Regions from separate parts of the Duffyella gerundensis genome, predicted to be linked through region 3. Evidence: predicted binding sites of a transcription regulator. Region 3 holds the regulator's gene; each other region holds the start of a gene.
What was found. Region 3 encodes CRP, which controls carbon source genes, mostly activating them, when cyclic AMP is high. Its sites were predicted from a motif close to ATGTGANNNNNNTCACAT; they were not measured.
Positions count from the first base shown of each region.

Region 1: serC (3-phosphoserine/phosphohydroxythreonine transaminase) is a predicted target of CRP. The motif match lies at 2,128-2,145, and genes of this name have one in related genera.
Region 2: EM595_RS03980 (CdaR family transcriptional regulator) is a predicted target of CRP. The motif match lies at 3,488-3,505, and genes of this name have one in related genera.

Region 1 covers NZ_LN907827.1:1,395,091-1,400,469, forward strand. Annotated here, with positions in the region: gene ycaO (30S ribosomal protein S12 methylthiotransferase accessory factor YcaO) at 171-1,928, opposite strand; gene serC (3-phosphoserine/phosphohydroxythreonine transaminase) at 2,226-3,311, shown strand; gene aroA (3-phosphoshikimate 1-carboxyvinyltransferase) at 3,393-4,679, shown strand; gene cmk ((d)CMP kinase) at 4,864-5,379, shown strand, end outside.
Region 2 covers NZ_LN907827.1:893,616-898,994, reverse strand. Annotated here, with positions in the region: gene glnD (bifunctional uridylyltransferase/uridylyl-removing protein GlnD) at 1-600, shown strand, start outside; gene dapD (2,3,4,5-tetrahydropyridine-2,6-dicarboxylate N-succinyltransferase) at 686-1,510, shown strand; gene EM595_RS03985 (DUF3461 family protein) at 1,781-2,173, shown strand; gene EM595_RS03980 (CdaR family transcriptional regulator) at 2,234-3,391, opposite strand; gene degP (serine endoprotease DegP) at 3,558-4,991, opposite strand; gene dgt (dGTPase) at 5,139-5,379, opposite strand, start outside.
Region 3 covers NZ_LN907827.1:393,449-398,827, forward strand. Annotated here, with positions in the region: gene EM595_RS01675 (YccS/YhfK family putative transporter) at 1-1,646, opposite strand, end outside; gene crp (cAMP-activated global transcriptional regulator CRP) at 1,710-2,342, opposite strand; gene EM595_RS01685 (phosphoribulokinase) at 3,057-3,926, opposite strand; gene EM595_RS01690 (YheU family protein) at 3,999-4,217, opposite strand; gene EM595_RS01695 (hydrolase) at 4,221-5,228, opposite strand; gene EM595_RS01700 (LysE family translocator) at 5,280-5,379, shown strand, end outside.

The sequences.
Region 1 (5,379 bases), 1.0 Mb from region 3:
GGACGCAGGGTTTTAACTGAAAGATTATTCACTAATGTAAATTCTGAAGGGTGAATGTTAAATAAAAATGAAGGGCCGGAAATAATTTATCGTTTTAATAACAATAAAGGCATCGGCGAAAATTAGCCGATGCCTTTATTCACATTATTCAGAACATACCGAGAAAGGTATTATTTCCAGTTAGTCCGTTTAGCGTTCTGTAATTTTTCATAAGCAGCCAGCAGAGACTGATGAGCTGGAAACGCTTTTAAATCATCATCAACGCTTTGCAAACCATAGAAAGCCTGTTCGCCGGTTAATGCTGCAGACGCCGCCTCAACAGCATCACTGCCGTACATGCGTAAAAATACCTGGTGATACTGTACCGGATCGCGCTCCTCTTCCTGGGCCAGCAGCAGCAGGGTCTGCAGGCAGCGATAATAGTTCGCCCGCTCAGGGGTAAAGACAGAGCTGTTGAACTCCATGGTCCATTCAGTCCAGATCAGTGCCTGCTCCAGATCGCCTCCCGCAAGAGCCAGCATCGCTTTCAATTCGCCCACGCGCAGGGTGTACCAGCCATTATCTTTGCCTGTCGCCATGCCGAGCAGTTCACGTACGCGTGTGAAATCGTCCATGCCATCATCATCCAGACGGCTAATCAGATCGAGATAGTCTTGCTTTTTCCACTGGCTGTCAGGCAGTGAAAGCAGAACGTCACGAAGATGCGCTCCCATGTTGTTGTTGGCCAATAACAGGTCATCGGCTGGATAGATGTCAGACATGCCGGGCACGATAATGCGGCAGGCGTAAACATCAAGATGCTGATAATCCGCGATATACACTTCCTGATCTTCTGCTTTGAAGATTGCCATCAGGGTGTTGAATTCCTCTTCAGTTGATCCGCTAAAGCTCCAGTCAACAAAGGGATAGTCTGCATCTTCTTTAAACAGATCCCAGGAAATAGAACCGCTGGAATCGATGAAGTGAGTTTCCAGATTGGCGTGATCGGCGATCTCTTCGTCATCAAAGGTTGGCGGCGTAAACACATCAAGATCTTTCAGACCACGTCCCTGCAGCAGTTCGGTCACCGTACGCTCCAGCGCCACACCAAAATCGGGGTGGGCGCCAAAAGAGGCAAAGCAGGTGCCATTGGCTGGATTGAGCAGCACAACGCATATCACCGGATAGTTGCCACCCAGTGAGGCATCATAAGAGAGGATAGGGAAGCCTTCAGCTTCCAGGCGGTCAATCGCTTCCACCACGCCCGGATAGCGGTTCAGTACCTCGGCCGGAATCAGTGGCAGGCTAATTGCTTCGGCAATAATGCGGTTTTTGATGTGACGTTCGAAGACTTCAGACAGGCCCTGAACGCGTGCTTCGTTGGCCGTATTGCCCGCTGACATACCGTTAGAAACATACAGGTTGCCGATGATGTTCATGGGGATATAAACCGTCTGCAGATCGGACTGACGGGTAAAAGGCAGTGCGCAGATGCCGCGCGCCGTATTGCCCGATTGCAGATCGATCAGATCGCTGGCGCTGAGCTCATTTTCCGGATCGTAGTAAGCCTGCAGGCGCGCATCCAGGATCCCCTCTGGCAGCGATTCATCGGCCGGCAGTGGAAACCATTTTTCATCGGGATAGTGCACAAAGTCGCCGTTCGCGATCGATTTGCCTAACCAAAAATCGGCAAAGAAATAGTTGGTTGATAAACGTTCGAAGTATTCACCCAACGCCGAGGCCAGCGCAGCTTTTTTGCTTGCCCCTTTACCGTTGGTGAAACAGAGCGGGCAATCACGGTCACGAATGTGCACGGACCAGACATGAGGAACAGGGTTGAGCCAAGAGGCTTCTTCAATCGTAAAGCCTAAATCCTGCAGTTTTTGCTGAAAACGCGCAATGGAGTCTTCCAGTGCCGCGTCTTTTCCGGGAATAAATGTTTGAGTCATGAGCCCGCTCTTAGGTGTGAGAAAAATGAAAGCGCGTAATGATACGGGTTTTGCCATTGTCCCGCCAATGAAAGCCGAGGCAGCATGGCAGGCGAGTAAGCTGGTTGCAGCCATTAAAGGCGCTTTATGTATGAAACCTCACAAAATATCGTGACCATTTACATCGGCAACATAAGCTTTTGCTGCGGCTTTTCCAAAAATGTGATCGTTACCTGATTAATCGTTGCAGCATCCAGGAGGCAGTGATAAAACCGATAGGATATGCATAACCGTTTTATATGACAGTGGTGAGGGGAAATGACGCAGATTTATAATTTTAGCTCCGGTCCAGCAATGCTGCCGGTTGAAGTGCTTCGTCGGGCTGAGCAAGAGCTCACAAACTGGAAAGGGCTCGGCACTTCAGTGATGGAGATTAGCCATCGCAGCAAGGAATTTATTCAGGTTGCACAAGAGGCTGAAAGCGACCTCCGTGATCTTCTTAAAATACCCGCCAATTACAAAGTTTTGTTCTGCCACGGCGGTGCCCGCGGCCAGTTTGCTGCGATTCCAGGTAACCTGCTGGGCAGTGCGGCTACCGCTGATTACGTTGACGGTGGATACTGGGCCCATAGCGCCATTCTGGAAGCGGAGAAGTTCTGCGCACCAAATGTGATTGATGTAAAAACGGTGCTGGATGGCAAGCGCGCTATTCTGCCAATGAGCCAGTGGCAGCTTTCTGATGACGCAGCCTACGTGCATTTCTGCCCTAACGAAACCATTGATGGTGTTGCCATTGCGGAACAACCTGCCTTCGGCAATAAAGTGGTTGTGGCCGATCTCTCTTCCACCATTTTATCCAGCCCGCTGGATATCAATCGCTATGGCGTTATTTACGCCGGTGCACAAAAAAATATTGGCCCTGCAGGATTGACCATCGTTATCGTGCGCGAGGACCTGCTTGGCAAAGCCCGCAAAGAAGTACCTTCTATCCTCGATTATAAAGTGCTTGCGGATAATGACTCTATGTTCAACACGCCGCCTACTTTTGCCTGGTATCTTTCTGGTCTGGTATTTAAATGGCTGAAAGAGCAGGGCGGCGTAGCAGAAATCGATCGCATTAATCAGCAAAAAGCCGACCTGCTGTATGGCGTTATTGATAAGAGCGATTTTTATCGTAATGACGTTGCTACATCCAACCGCTCGCGGATGAACGTGCCTTTTCAGTTAGCAGATGCTTCGCTGGATAAGCTGTTTCTTGATGAATCTTACGCGGCAGGACTGCATGCTCTGAAAGGCCATCGCGTGGTTGGCGGTATGCGCGCTTCTATCTACAATGCCATGCCGTTTGAGGGCGTCAAAACCCTGACCGATTTCATGATTGAGTTTGAACGTCGTCACGGTTAATTATCGCGTAAGCACCACTACGGAAACCTCATAACACCATGAGGTTTCCTTGCCGCTGAATTTATGGAGTAAAGGTTTCACATGCAGGACTCTCTAACGTTACAACCCATTGCGCATGTTGAGGGCACAGTTAATTTGCCTGGTTCGAAAAGCGTATCAAATCGCGCGTTGCTGCTTGCTGCCCTGGCATCAGGTACTACCAGGTTAACCAACCTGCTCGACAGCGATGATGTTAAACATATGCTCAATGCGCTTAAAGCGTTAGGCGTCAGCTACCAGCTTTCTACAGATCGCACCGTGTGCGAGGTTACGGGCTGTGGTGGACCTTTATTTTCAGAGCAGGCTCTGGAGCTTTTTCTGGGTAATGCCGGTACCGCGATGCGTCCATTGGCCGCGGCCTTATGCCTGGGTAAGAATGATATCGTGCTTACCGGCGAGCCGCGTATGAAAGAACGCCCAATTGGCCATCTGGTCGATGCATTACGCCAGGGCGGCGCGCAGATTGATTATCTGGAGCAAACGGATTATCCACCTTTGCGCCTGAAGGGCGGATTTACCGGCGGTAAGATAACTGTAGACGGCAGTGTCTCAAGTCAGTTTCTTACTGCATTGCTGATGACGTCACCTCTGGCAGAGAAAGATACACACATTGCCATCAAAGGCGATTTGGTTTCAAAGCCCTACATTGATATCACGCTCAAGCTGATGAAAACCTTCGGTGTGGATGTCCATAATGACCATTATCAGCACTTTACCATCGCTGGTGGGCAGCATTATTCAGCGCCCGGTGACTATCTGGTTGAGGGTGATGCGTCATCTGCTTCTTATTTTCTTGCTGCCGGGGCAATTAAAGGCGGCACGGTAAAAGTGACAGGTATCGGGCGTAATAGCGTACAGGGTGATATTCGCTTCGCTGACGTGCTGGAAAAAATGGGCGCAGTGATTGAGTGGGGTGATGACTACATTTCCTGTACTCGTAATACGCTGCAGGCGATCGATCTGGATATGAATCATATTCCGGATGCGGCGATGACCATTGCAACAACCGCACTGTTTGCGCAGGGCACCACCGTCATGCGCAATATTTATAACTGGCGAGTTAAAGAAACCGATCGCCTGTTTGCCATGGCGACAGAGCTACGTAAAGTGGGCGCTGAAGTAGAAGAAGGGCATGATTACATTCGTATCACGCCGCCCGCACAGCTAAAACACGCTGAAATTGGCACTTACAACGATCATCGCATGGCAATGTGTTTTGCTTTGGTTGCCTTATCCGATACGCCAGTTACCATCCTCGATCCCGGCTGCACGGCCAAAACCTTTCCTGATTACTTCGAGCGCCTGAAGTCTGTAAGCCAATCGGCGTAAAACTCCGTTGCCTGAAGATTTCTTCAGGCAAATTCCCTCTTTGATCACAATTACTCAGCTGAAAAATCTGATTATTTCTCTTCGGTCTATGCTTAAGGGTAACTATCCACGGGCAAGCTGCGTATAATGCCTGGCGAAAAGTCTGGCTAACAGGCAGTGACATAGGCATTAACAGGAGATCAAGATGGCGGTTGTTGCACCGGTTATCACCATTGACGGACCAAGTGGTGCAGGTAAAGGCACCTTGTGTAAAGCGATGGCGGAAGCGCTTCAGTGGCATTTGCTCGATTCAGGCGCTATTTACCGTGTGTTGGCGCTGGCTGCGCTGCATCATCAGGTTGACATCGAGTCTGAAGAAGCATTAGTGCCGATTGCTGCACATCTTGACGTGCGCTTTGTTTCTACTGATGGTGAGCTTGCGGTGATTCTGGAAGGAGAAAACGTCACCAGCGAAATCCGTACGCAGGAAGTGAGTAATGCAGCCTCAAAAGTCGCTGCTTTTCCACGGGTGCGTGAAGCACTTTTGCGCCGCCAGCGTGCATTTCGCGATCGTCCCGGTCTGATTGCCGATGGTCGCGATATGGGTACGGTGGTTTTCCCGGATGCTCCGGTAAAAATTTTCCTTGATGCCAGTCCGGAAGAGCGTGCCCGCCGCCGTATGCTACAGTTGCAGCAGAGCGGCATTGATGTTAACTTTGAG
Region 2 (5,379 bases), 500 kb from region 3:
CTCAGCAAGCCGCTGGTGCTGCTTAGCCCGCAGGCGACGCGCGGCGGCACAGAAATCTTTATCTGGAGCCCGGACCGTCCTTATCTCTTCGCCACGGTGGCAGGCGAGCTCGATCGCCGCAATCTCAGCGTCCATGACGCGCAGATTTTTACCAGCCGCGATGGCATGGCGATGGATACCTTTATCGTGCTTGAGCCAGACGGCAGTCCATTGGCATCCGACCGCCACGTCATGATCAGCCACGCGCTTGAGCAGGCGATCACGCAGACAGAGTGGGTGACGCCGCGCACCCGACGACCGTCGCCGCGGTTAAAGCACTTCAGCGTGGATACCGAAGTCAATTTTCTGCCGACGCACACCGATCGCCGCACTTACCTTGAACTGATCGCGCTCGATCAGCCCGGCCTGCTGGCACAGGTGGGAGAAGTGTTTGCCGATCTCAACGTCTCACTGCATGGCGCCCGCATCAGCACCATTGGTGAACGCGTTGAAGACCTGTTTATTCTGGCCAACAGCGAAAGGCGCGCCCTTGATGCTGAATTATGCGAACTGTTGCAACAACGGTTGACAGACGCCCTTAATCCAAACGATAAAGTGTGACCTTTATCGGTTTTTATTTTCATTCTCATCGCCCGGACGCGTTGTCCGGTTAACGCGGTGAACAGACAGAATCAGGAAAGGCATCATGGAACAGTTAAAAAGCGTTATTGAAGCGGCCTTTGAGCGCCGTGCCGACATCACCCCTGCTAACGCCGACGCCGCAACGCGCGACGCCGTCAGCCAGGTGATTGCCCTGCTCGACAGCGGCGCCCTGCGCGTAGCCGAAAAAATTGCGGGTGAGTGGGTCACTCATCAGTGGCTGAAAAAAGCGGTATTGCTCTCTTTCCGCATTAACGACAATCAGGTCATTGATGGCGCAGAAAGCCGTTATTTTGACAAAGTGCCGATGAAGTTTGCTGACTATGATGATGCGCGCTTCAAAAAAGAGGGTTTCCGCGTGGTGCCGCCGGCGGCAGTTCGCCAGGGCGCCTATATCGCGCGCAACACCGTGCTGATGCCCTCTTACGTCAACATCGGTGCCTACGTTGATGAAGGCTCTATGGTGGATACCTGGGCAACCGTGGGCTCCTGTGCACAGATCGGTAAGAACGTTCACCTTTCCGGCGGCGTAGGCATCGGCGGCGTACTGGAGCCGTTGCAGGCAAACCCGACCATTATCGAAGATAACTGCTTTATTGGCGCCCGCTCTGAGATTGTTGAAGGGGTGATCGTTGAAGAAGGTGCGGTGATTTCCATGGGCGTTTACATCGGCCAGAGCACCAAAATCTATGACCGCGAAACCGGTGAAGTGCATTACGGCCGTGTACCGGCGGGATCGGTGGTGGTATCGGGTAACTTGCCTTCTAAAGATGGCAGCTACAGCCTCTACTGTGCGGTCATCGTGAAGAAAGTTGACGCAAAAACCCGCGGCAAAGTGGGCATCAACGAATTATTACGTACCATTGATTGATCTTCTGCGGGCCACATCGCTGGCCCGTAAAATTTTCTTTACAGTTCCTGAATAAAAACCTGATTCTCCTCACGAATCAACAGGTGCGTTTACTTTTCAATCAGTTCATAATCCGCGCCAGATAACGCGCCAGATGCTCATCCGCCCTTTCCGACTGTTTTATTTATACTCCTGAGAGCGGGACGAGCATGCAGCATGGCAGCACTTCTGCCATTCCCGCAGCGTAGCCGAACCGACATTGATATGACATCCTCGAAGGAATTAACCACTATGTACGACAATTTGAAAGGTCTTGGCATTAGCAAACCTGATGATATTGACCGCTATAGCCTGCGTCAGGAAGCGAACAACGACATTCTGAAGATCTACTTCCGCAAAGATAAAGGCGAATTTTTTGCCAAGAGCGTGAAGTTTAAATATCCACGCCAGCGTAAAACCGTAGTTGCGGATAACATCGGCCAGGGCTACAAAGAAGTGCAGGAAATCAGCCCTAATCTTCGCTACGTGATTGATGAACTTGATCAAATCTGCCAGCGCGATCAGGTTGAAGTCGATCTGAAACGTAAAATCCTTGATGACCTGCATCATCTGGAAAGCGTTGTAGCGCATAAAATTGCGGAAATCGAATCGGATCTGGAGAAGTTAACGCGCAACGGCCGTTAATTTGCTTTATACCGTTTCACAGGGCCAGCGAATGCTGGCCTTTTCTTTTTTCAGGCGGTCTTACGCCTGCTCATCCAGCTGCAGCGCTACATACAGCAAAAGACGATCGTCAAAGCTGCTCAGATCGAGCCCGGTAAGTTCAGAAATACGGTTAAGCCGATATTCCAGCGTATTGCGATGAATAAACAGCGCCTTGGCGGTCAGCGACGGCTGCACATTGTGGCTAAACCAGGCCACCAGCGTGCGTCGCAATAAGCCATTGCTGTCCATGCTTTTGAGCCTGGCCAGCGGCCGTGAAAGCTCGTTGGCCTGCCAGCCGCCGCGCAGGCTGTCGAGCAACACTGGCAGCACCAGATCCTGATAAAAATAGCTGCGGCTGTCAGGCATACGCTGTTTACCCACCATTAGCGTGGTACGCGCGGTGCGATAAGAACGCGCAATGCTGCCCGGTCCGGTGAAATAGTTCCCCAGCGCAATACGCATGCGCAGATGCCCACTCTCCTTCATACGCAACAGCAGCTGATCCACCCGCCGACGATGCTCGTCCTGATCGTAACGGCCATGCGCATTCAACGCAGGCTTCAGCACCACCATTTCGGTCAGAGAAACGATGGCGATCAGGTTGTCGCGCTCCGGCGTGGTCAGCAGCGTTTGCAGCTGCTGCAATTCGGACATCGCGCTGTCAACGCCCAACTGGCCGCTGTCCACTTCCACCACCGCCACCACGCGCGGCTGGTTGAGATCGATACCCAGGCGCTGTGCCCATTCAATCAGCGCGGGCGACAGCGTATCGCTGCGGATTAGATTCAGCACCAGCTCTTCGCGCAGCCGACTGTCCTGCGCCAGCATATGCAGCAGCCGCGCCTGTTCCAGCATCATCTCGGCGGTCATGCAGACCAGTTCACCATAATGACGCAGCGTTGCCGGATCGCCAGTTAATCCAATCACGCCAACGATATCGCCATCAATGCGTAACGGCAGGTTGATGCCGGGCCGCACGCCGTGAAGGTGTTTAGCCACGGCATCATCGATATCCACGACCCGCGCCTGTGACAGCGCCAGCAGCGCACCTTCGTGCAATTCACCAATGCGCTCCCGATCGCCGCTGCCGATAATCCGGCCACGCGCGTCCATGACGTTGACATTGCTGTCAATAATCTTCATGGTGCGGGCGACAATTTCCTGGGCAAGCCGGGCATCGAGATGGTAAGTGGCCATCAATTACTCCTGTAGCGCATGGGGTTAGTTAGCATACGCGTGCCAGGTCCGGGCGACATTGTGCATTTGCACAGAGCCACAAGCGGGCTGAAAGATTTGCGGGGATTATCACATTCTGCAGAGCAAAAAAAACCGGAGCCTGCGCTCCGGTTGCGGGATGTAACGATTACTGCATCAGCAAATAGAGGCGGGTATCGCCGCGCTGAATGTTCAGCGCCAGCACCGACGGTTTGCCATCGAGGATTTTGCGCAGCTCGCCAAGATTGGTAACCGGCTGCTGATTAACGCCCAGAATGACGTCATCTTTTTTCAGGCCGATGCGCGCGGCCGCTGAGCCAGGTTTCACCGCATCGACACGCACGCCTTTCTGGCCGTTAGCCTCAATATTACTCAGGTCGGCGCCTTCGATGCCAGTGTAAATGGTGGCTGAGGCCACCTTGTCCTGCGTGCTTTGCTGCAACTCAATGTTAACCGTGACCGGTTTGCCATCGCGCAACAGGCCCAGCTCCATTTTGGTCCCTACCGGCAGTGAACCTACTTCGGCCCGCAGCGCTGCGAAGCTGGAGATCGGCTTCTTGTTCAGTGACACGATCACATCGCCCGCTTTTACGCCCGCCTTCGCCGCGGAGGATTGCGGCAGTACCTGACTGACAAAGGCGCCGCGCTGCGCATCCACTTTCATCGCTTTCGCCAGCTCAGAATTGAGCTCGGTGCCCAGAATGCCCAGTTCGCCACGCTTCACCTGACCAAATTCCACCATCTGCGCGGTGAGGTTTTTCACCATATTGGCCGGAATAGCAAAGCCGATACCGATATTGCCGCCGTCTGGCGCCAGAATCGCGGTATTAATGCCGATCAGCTCACCGTTGAGGTTGACCAGCGCGCCGCCCGAGTTGCCGCGGTTAATGGCAGCATCGGTCTGAATAAAGTTTTCATAGTTTTCAACGTTAAGGCCGCTGCGGCCCAACGCAGAGACGATGCCCGAGGTCACCGTTTCACCCAAGCCGTAAGGGTTACCAATCGCAACGGTGTAATCGCCTACGCGTAGCGCGTCAGAATCGGCCAGCTTGATCGCGGTGAGGTTTTTAGCATCCTTTAGCTGAATCAGGGCGATATCGGAGCGCGGATCTTTACCAATGACCTTGGCATCATATTTCCGGCCATCGCTGAGCTGAACTTTGATTGAGGTCGCGTTATCCACCACGTGATTGTTGGTTACCACATAGCCTTTTTCGGCGTTGATCACTACGCCCGAGCCCAGCGCACGGAATTTCTCCTGCTGCGCTTCACCACCGCCGCCCGGCGCGCCGTTACCCTGACAAACCGGCGACTGCTGGAAAGGTGAGCCATCCTGGCAGAAAGGGGAATTATCGCCAAAGAACTGCTGGAACTGCTGCGGCAAGCGCGGCGTTTTTACCGTGGTACTGCCTTCCACGTTGATGCTGACCACCGACGGCATCACTTTCTCCAGCATCGGTGCCAGGCTTGGCAGCTGCTGGCTGGAAGAGGATGCGGTTTCAGCCGCCATCACGCCGATCGGACTCAGTGCCAGCCCCATACTGAGGGCCAGCGCGCTTAATGTTAAGGTGCGTTTTTTCATTGGTTTTTTCTCGTATTTGAACTTAAGCCCAGACCATTGCTGTGGTCGTGAAATGAGATATATTTTTTACCGCGAAGTTCATGAGGAAGTGTTGGGTAAAGGTAAAAGTTTATGCGCCGTCTTTACAAATGACTGGATCGGCGCGCTTTACTCTACCGCCATTAAACGACGATATTCATCCCAGGCATAGAGATCGGTCATGCCGCTGATGTAATCCTGTAATAAACGCGAGCGATAATAGCGCTCCCACAATAACCGCTGGTATTTGTGCTCAATCTGCAAGCTGCGCATTTTATATTGATAAGCACGCCGCTGTTTGCCTGACAGTTTATGAAACAGCCGTGTTTCAATTGGATGCCTGGGCAGATAATCATCCTTCATTAGCGTG
Region 3 (5,379 bases):
TTGACCCGCATGCGTTGCCAGGCGAGCTTTTGCGGCGACTGCTCCGGCCCCAGCAGTTGCCGTAAAGCATCCTGATAGGTTTCCAGTGCATCATGGGCATTCTGACGTAGCAGGCCGCTCTGCCACTGCGGCCACAGCCAGACCATGCCGGCAAAGGCGATCAGGCAGCCCATCAGCGTGTCCATCAGACGCGGCAGCAGAAAAGCGGAGCCGTTCAGCGACAGCAGCTGCAACGTCCAGACGGTGGTCACGGTAAACCCAACCATTGCCCAGCCGTAAAACTTACGGATGATCAGATAGCCACCCAGCGTGATCGCCAGCATGATCAGCAATACCACCGATTCCGGTACGGCAAAGCGCAGCGTGGCGGCGGCGACAATCAATCCCGCCAGCGTGCCCAGCGCCCGGTGCTGAATGCGTACGCGCGTGGCGCTGTAGCCATTCTGGCTGACGAACATAATGGTCATCAGAATCCAGTAAGGCTTGGGAATATCGAAGAACAGCGCCAGCGTACTGCCAAACATCAGCATAACGGCGAAGCGAGCAGCGGTGCGCAGCGCGGCGGATTTCAACGACAGATAGCTGCGTAGCGCTGGTAAAAGCGGCAGTCGACGCTGACGATCGGCCATCAGGTCGCGGCGGTAAAGTGGGCGCTGAGTGCGCAGCACGCGGCCGATGCGGCTGAAATGATAAAAGCAGAAGTTACCTACCGGATTATCAGGATGCTGGCGGGCGATTTTCTCCAGCGCCTGCAACGGCTTATCCATCTCAAAACGATCCGGCATGCGATGATAAAGAATGTCGTCAGCCAGCACGCGCAGGCGAGCAGAAATGACGCGAGCGTTCCAGCGGATTACTGCCTCGGCATGGCTCTTTTCCACCAGCTTTTGCACCTCTTCCGGCTGATGCAAACTCACCGAAATGTGCTCCTGCAGATCCAGTGCCACCTGAAATGCCCGCGTCAGCCGCTTGTGGCTGTTGTCACGATTGGCCGCCAGCATGTGCATTTGCTGATAACAGGTATTAATGAGATCGACCACTTTCTGTTGCCGTGCCAGCAACGGCGGCAGCGCTTTTTCAGGATCGGTGAGCTGGGTCAGCAGGCTGTATTTTTTATCACAATAATCTGCCAGTTCACGATAGATCAGGCTGAGTGTCTCGCGCATCGGCTGCTCTTCCCACAGCCAGAACCAGAACGCATTGAACAGCCCATACCATAAGGTGCCACCAATATAGAGCAGCGGCGGTGCCCAGATCGGCAGCTTACCTGTCAGGCTCAGGGTAAAGATGGCGGCGATCAGTGAACCCGATAACAGGCGGCCATGCAGCGGGCTGATTTCGCCCAGCACGCCGAGCAGCATGGTCATCGCAAACAGGATCGCGGGCAACGGAATGCCATGCAGCGTTAAGACCTGCATCAGCAGGCTGCTGGTTGCAAACAGAGAACCGCCCACAATTAGCCGCTTAAAAAAGCGTTTGTGCGGCGTATCAAGACCAGAAATATTACAGCAGGCAGGAACCAGCGAGAACAGCAGGCCTTTTTGCAGATCGCCGCACAGCCAGCTGATGGCCACCGGCAGGCACAGCACCAGCGTCTGCCGCAGGGCATAATTTACTTCAGGGTGGTAGATGAGTCGGCGCCACATCAGCTTTTCACAACATAGAAAACGGCGTGATGAGCAATCATCACGCCGTCGGGGTAAGAAAAATCAGCGAGTGCCGTAGACGACGATCGTTTTACCGTGTGCAGAAATCAGGTTTTGATCTTCCAGCATTTTCAGAATGCGGCCCACCGTTTCGCGGGAACAACCAACGATCTGGCCGATCTCCTGACGGGTGATCTTAATCTGCATGCCATCCGGGTGCGTCATCGCATCAGGCTGACGCGCCAGATTCAGCAACGTTTGTGCGATGCGGCCGGTCACGTCCAGGAACGCCAGGTTGCCCACTTTTTCTGAGGTAACCTGCAGGCGACGCGCCATCTGTGAGGACAGACGCATCAGGATGTCGGGGTTAACCTGAATCAGCTGGCGAAATTTCTTGTAAGAGATCTCAGCCACTTCACAGGCGCTTTTCGCGCGAACCCAGGCGCTGCGTTCCTGACCTTCTTCGAACAGGCCAAGCTCACCGATAAAATCGCCCTGATTAAGGTAAGAGAGGATCATCTCTTTGCCTTCTTCATCCTTAATTAACACCGCAACTGCACCTTTAACGATGTAGTAAAGCGTCTCCGCTTTTTCACCCTGGTGGATGAGCGTGCTTTTGGATGGATATTTGTGAATATGGCAATGTGACAGGAACCATTCGAGTGTAGGGTCTGTTTGCGGTTTGCCGAGAACCATTCGCTATTATCCTCTGTTGTAATCGTGCCCTAAACACAGGGGCAAGATTCCCTGTCAGGCGTTGAAATAGTAAAGCTATTCCTTTGAAGGAAAGTCGGCGGGCTGCTGTTTTGAGTTTTGCTCATCAGTGCTCCCGTTTTCGCTTGCGCAACGAAAATATTACAACTTCGTTTGTAGCACAGCTTTCACTTACTGTCTTCTGTTGTCTCGCTTCAGCATGATGTACATCGTGTCAGATTGCGCTTTTAGCAGGGCAGGTTGACGCGATCATACTCACACTCGATCAATGGTTATAGTAAAGCGCATGTCAGCGGAGCGAAGAGCATAATCCCCGCTTTTAGGAGAATCCTCAGGCGTGCAGTACTGCGTAACAGCATGAGTATTGACGGGCCGGTGCGTGATTGCGGCGAGGATAATATCACTGGTAGCAAGCATTTGCAGTGCAGTCGTGCGTTTTCTTTGCTGCTGACGGCAAGAGCGGGCTGGTTTGCATAGCGGAAAAGTATTATCGGCAGTCTGTATCGCCCGATCTCATATCATGATCGTCCGCAGCGCAAAAATCAGGACAAGGGCGAGGAGAGAATAGCGCACCTGCAGAACACCAATACGTGATGATTAACAGGCGTAACGGCTGGCGCAGCGGGCAATGGTCAAACCGCTAAGGTTAACGATTTGTAAAATATTTGTGATTGCCGCCCGCGGCCCGGCTGCATTTTATTCGATCTTTTTACCTTCCATTAAACGTTGTACCAACGGCGTCATAATCAGTTCCATCGCCAGGCCCATTTTGCCGCCCGGTACCACCAGCGTATTGATGTGCGAGATAAACGAGCCCTGCAGCATGGCGAGTAAATAAGGAAAATCGATATCTTCCAGGCCGCGGAAGTGAATCACCACGAAGCTTTCATCCAGCGAGGGAATATCCCGCGCGGCGAAGGGGTTTGAGGTATCCACCGTTGGAACGCGCTGAAAGTTGATGTGCGTGCGCGAAAACTGCGGCGTGATGAAATTGATGTAATCATCCATTGAGCGCACCACGGAATCCATCACCGCTTCACGCGAGTGACCGCGCTCGCTGGTATCGCGCACCAGCTTCTGGATCCACTCAAGATTGACGATAGGCACCACGCCGACCAGCAAATCGACCTTGTCCGCCACGTTATGCTGCTGTGTGACGACGCCGCCGTGCAGGCCTTCGTAAAACAGGATGTCGGTGGGTTCCGGCAGCGGTTGCCACGGCGTAAAGGTGCCAGGCACCTGGTTCCACGGCACCGCTTCATCATAGGTGTGCAGATATTTACGTGACTGGCCGGTACCGTTCAGCCCGTATTCAATAAAGGTCTGTTCCAGCAGGCCAAAATCGTTAGCCTCTGGGCCAAAATAGCTGACGTGGCGCCCGGAATCGCGCGCTTTACGGATCGCCATATCCATTTCAGGCCGGGTAAAACGGTGAAAGCTGTCACCTTCCAGTTCGGCCGCTTGCAAATTAAACTGCTGAAAAATCTTGCGAAAGGCGAGACTGGTGGTGGTAGTACCGGCGCCGCTGGAGCCGGTAACGGCAATGATCGGATGCCTTGCTGACATAGTGCTGCTCCCTGAATGGATCTGCGACAGGCATTGTTAACATGAGTCAACGCGCCTGTCATCTTTCGCCCGTTAGCTGCGGATCGCTTTGCGCGGCATGATATTTACCGTCTCATGCAGTTCTGACCACACCAGCACCGCCTCGCCGCTTTCCAGCTGACGGCGCACATCGGCAATTTTATCGGCGAAGCTGCGTTCCTGCTCACCGTAATCGGTGCCTTCGCGCAACACGAATGATTCAATCAGGCTGTTCAGCGTCTCCGCTTCAAGTTCTTTCCAGGGAATAATCACCGCTTAGTTATCCAGATATGTTGAGAGCCATTGAGGAATACGTTTTTCCAGCCACATTTGCGGCTGCCGTGGCGTGCCGCCGACAAAGCCAACGTGGCCACCGTATTGTGTCAGTTGATAGGTAATGTTAGCAGGAAGCTGGGCTAAATCCGGGATCACCGCCGCGGTCATAAAAGGATCGTCCTGCGCATGCACGATCAGCAGCGGTTTGCGCACCTGCGGCAGCAACGGCATGGCGCTGGCCCGCTGATAATAGTCGCCTGCACTGGCAAAACCGTGTGCGCGAGCAGTAATCGCCTCATCAAAGGCGCGAAGTTTTTTCAGCGCCTTAAGTCCGGCGAGATCGATCGGCAGCGTGCCAGGCCAGGCGTGCAGCTTGCGTGCGGCATTCTGCTTCAACAGCGACAGCAGATAGCGCTGATAAAGCCGGGAGAAGCCCTGTTCGAGTTTGATGCTGCAAGGTTCAAGCAGCAGCGGTGCAGACACCACCACAGCTGCATCAAGCGGCGCGCGATCGCCATCCTGCCCCAGCAAACAGGCCAGCATATTGCCGCCCAGCGATACGCCGACGGCGGCGGTGGCGACGCGGCCATAATTTTCCTGTAGCCAATGCAGAAAAAAGCGTCCATCTTCCGTTTCGCCGGAGTGATAAATGCGGTTCAGCCGGTTGGGTTCGCCGCTGCAGCCGCGAAAATGCATCACCACGCCCAGCCAGCCACGCTGACGAAACGTCTCCAGCAGACCATGCGCATAAGGGCTGTTAAAATTGCCCTCCAGCCCGTGAAACAGCACCACGCGCGGTTTATGCCGCGCCGCCATCGGCTCTTCACTCCAGGCGAGATCGACAAAGTCGCCGTCGGGCAGTTCCAGCCGCTGCCAGTGCGGCGTCAGCGTAATGCGTCGGCGAAAAAAACGTGGCATCACGGTTTGCAGGTGCGGATTGCGCAGGCCCGCCATTGGCGTGAATTCAGTATCCGGTAAATCTGTTATTGCGGGAGTTATACAATCCATATCACACTGTTGGCTTCGATGAGTTGCGTTCGGATAAGGAGCTACCTGTAGATGGAGCTGGGTCTGTTTTTATCAATGTTGGGTTTTCTGTGGGTGGCGGCAATCACGCCCGGTCCTAATAATATGTTACTCACCGCATCAGGCGCTAATT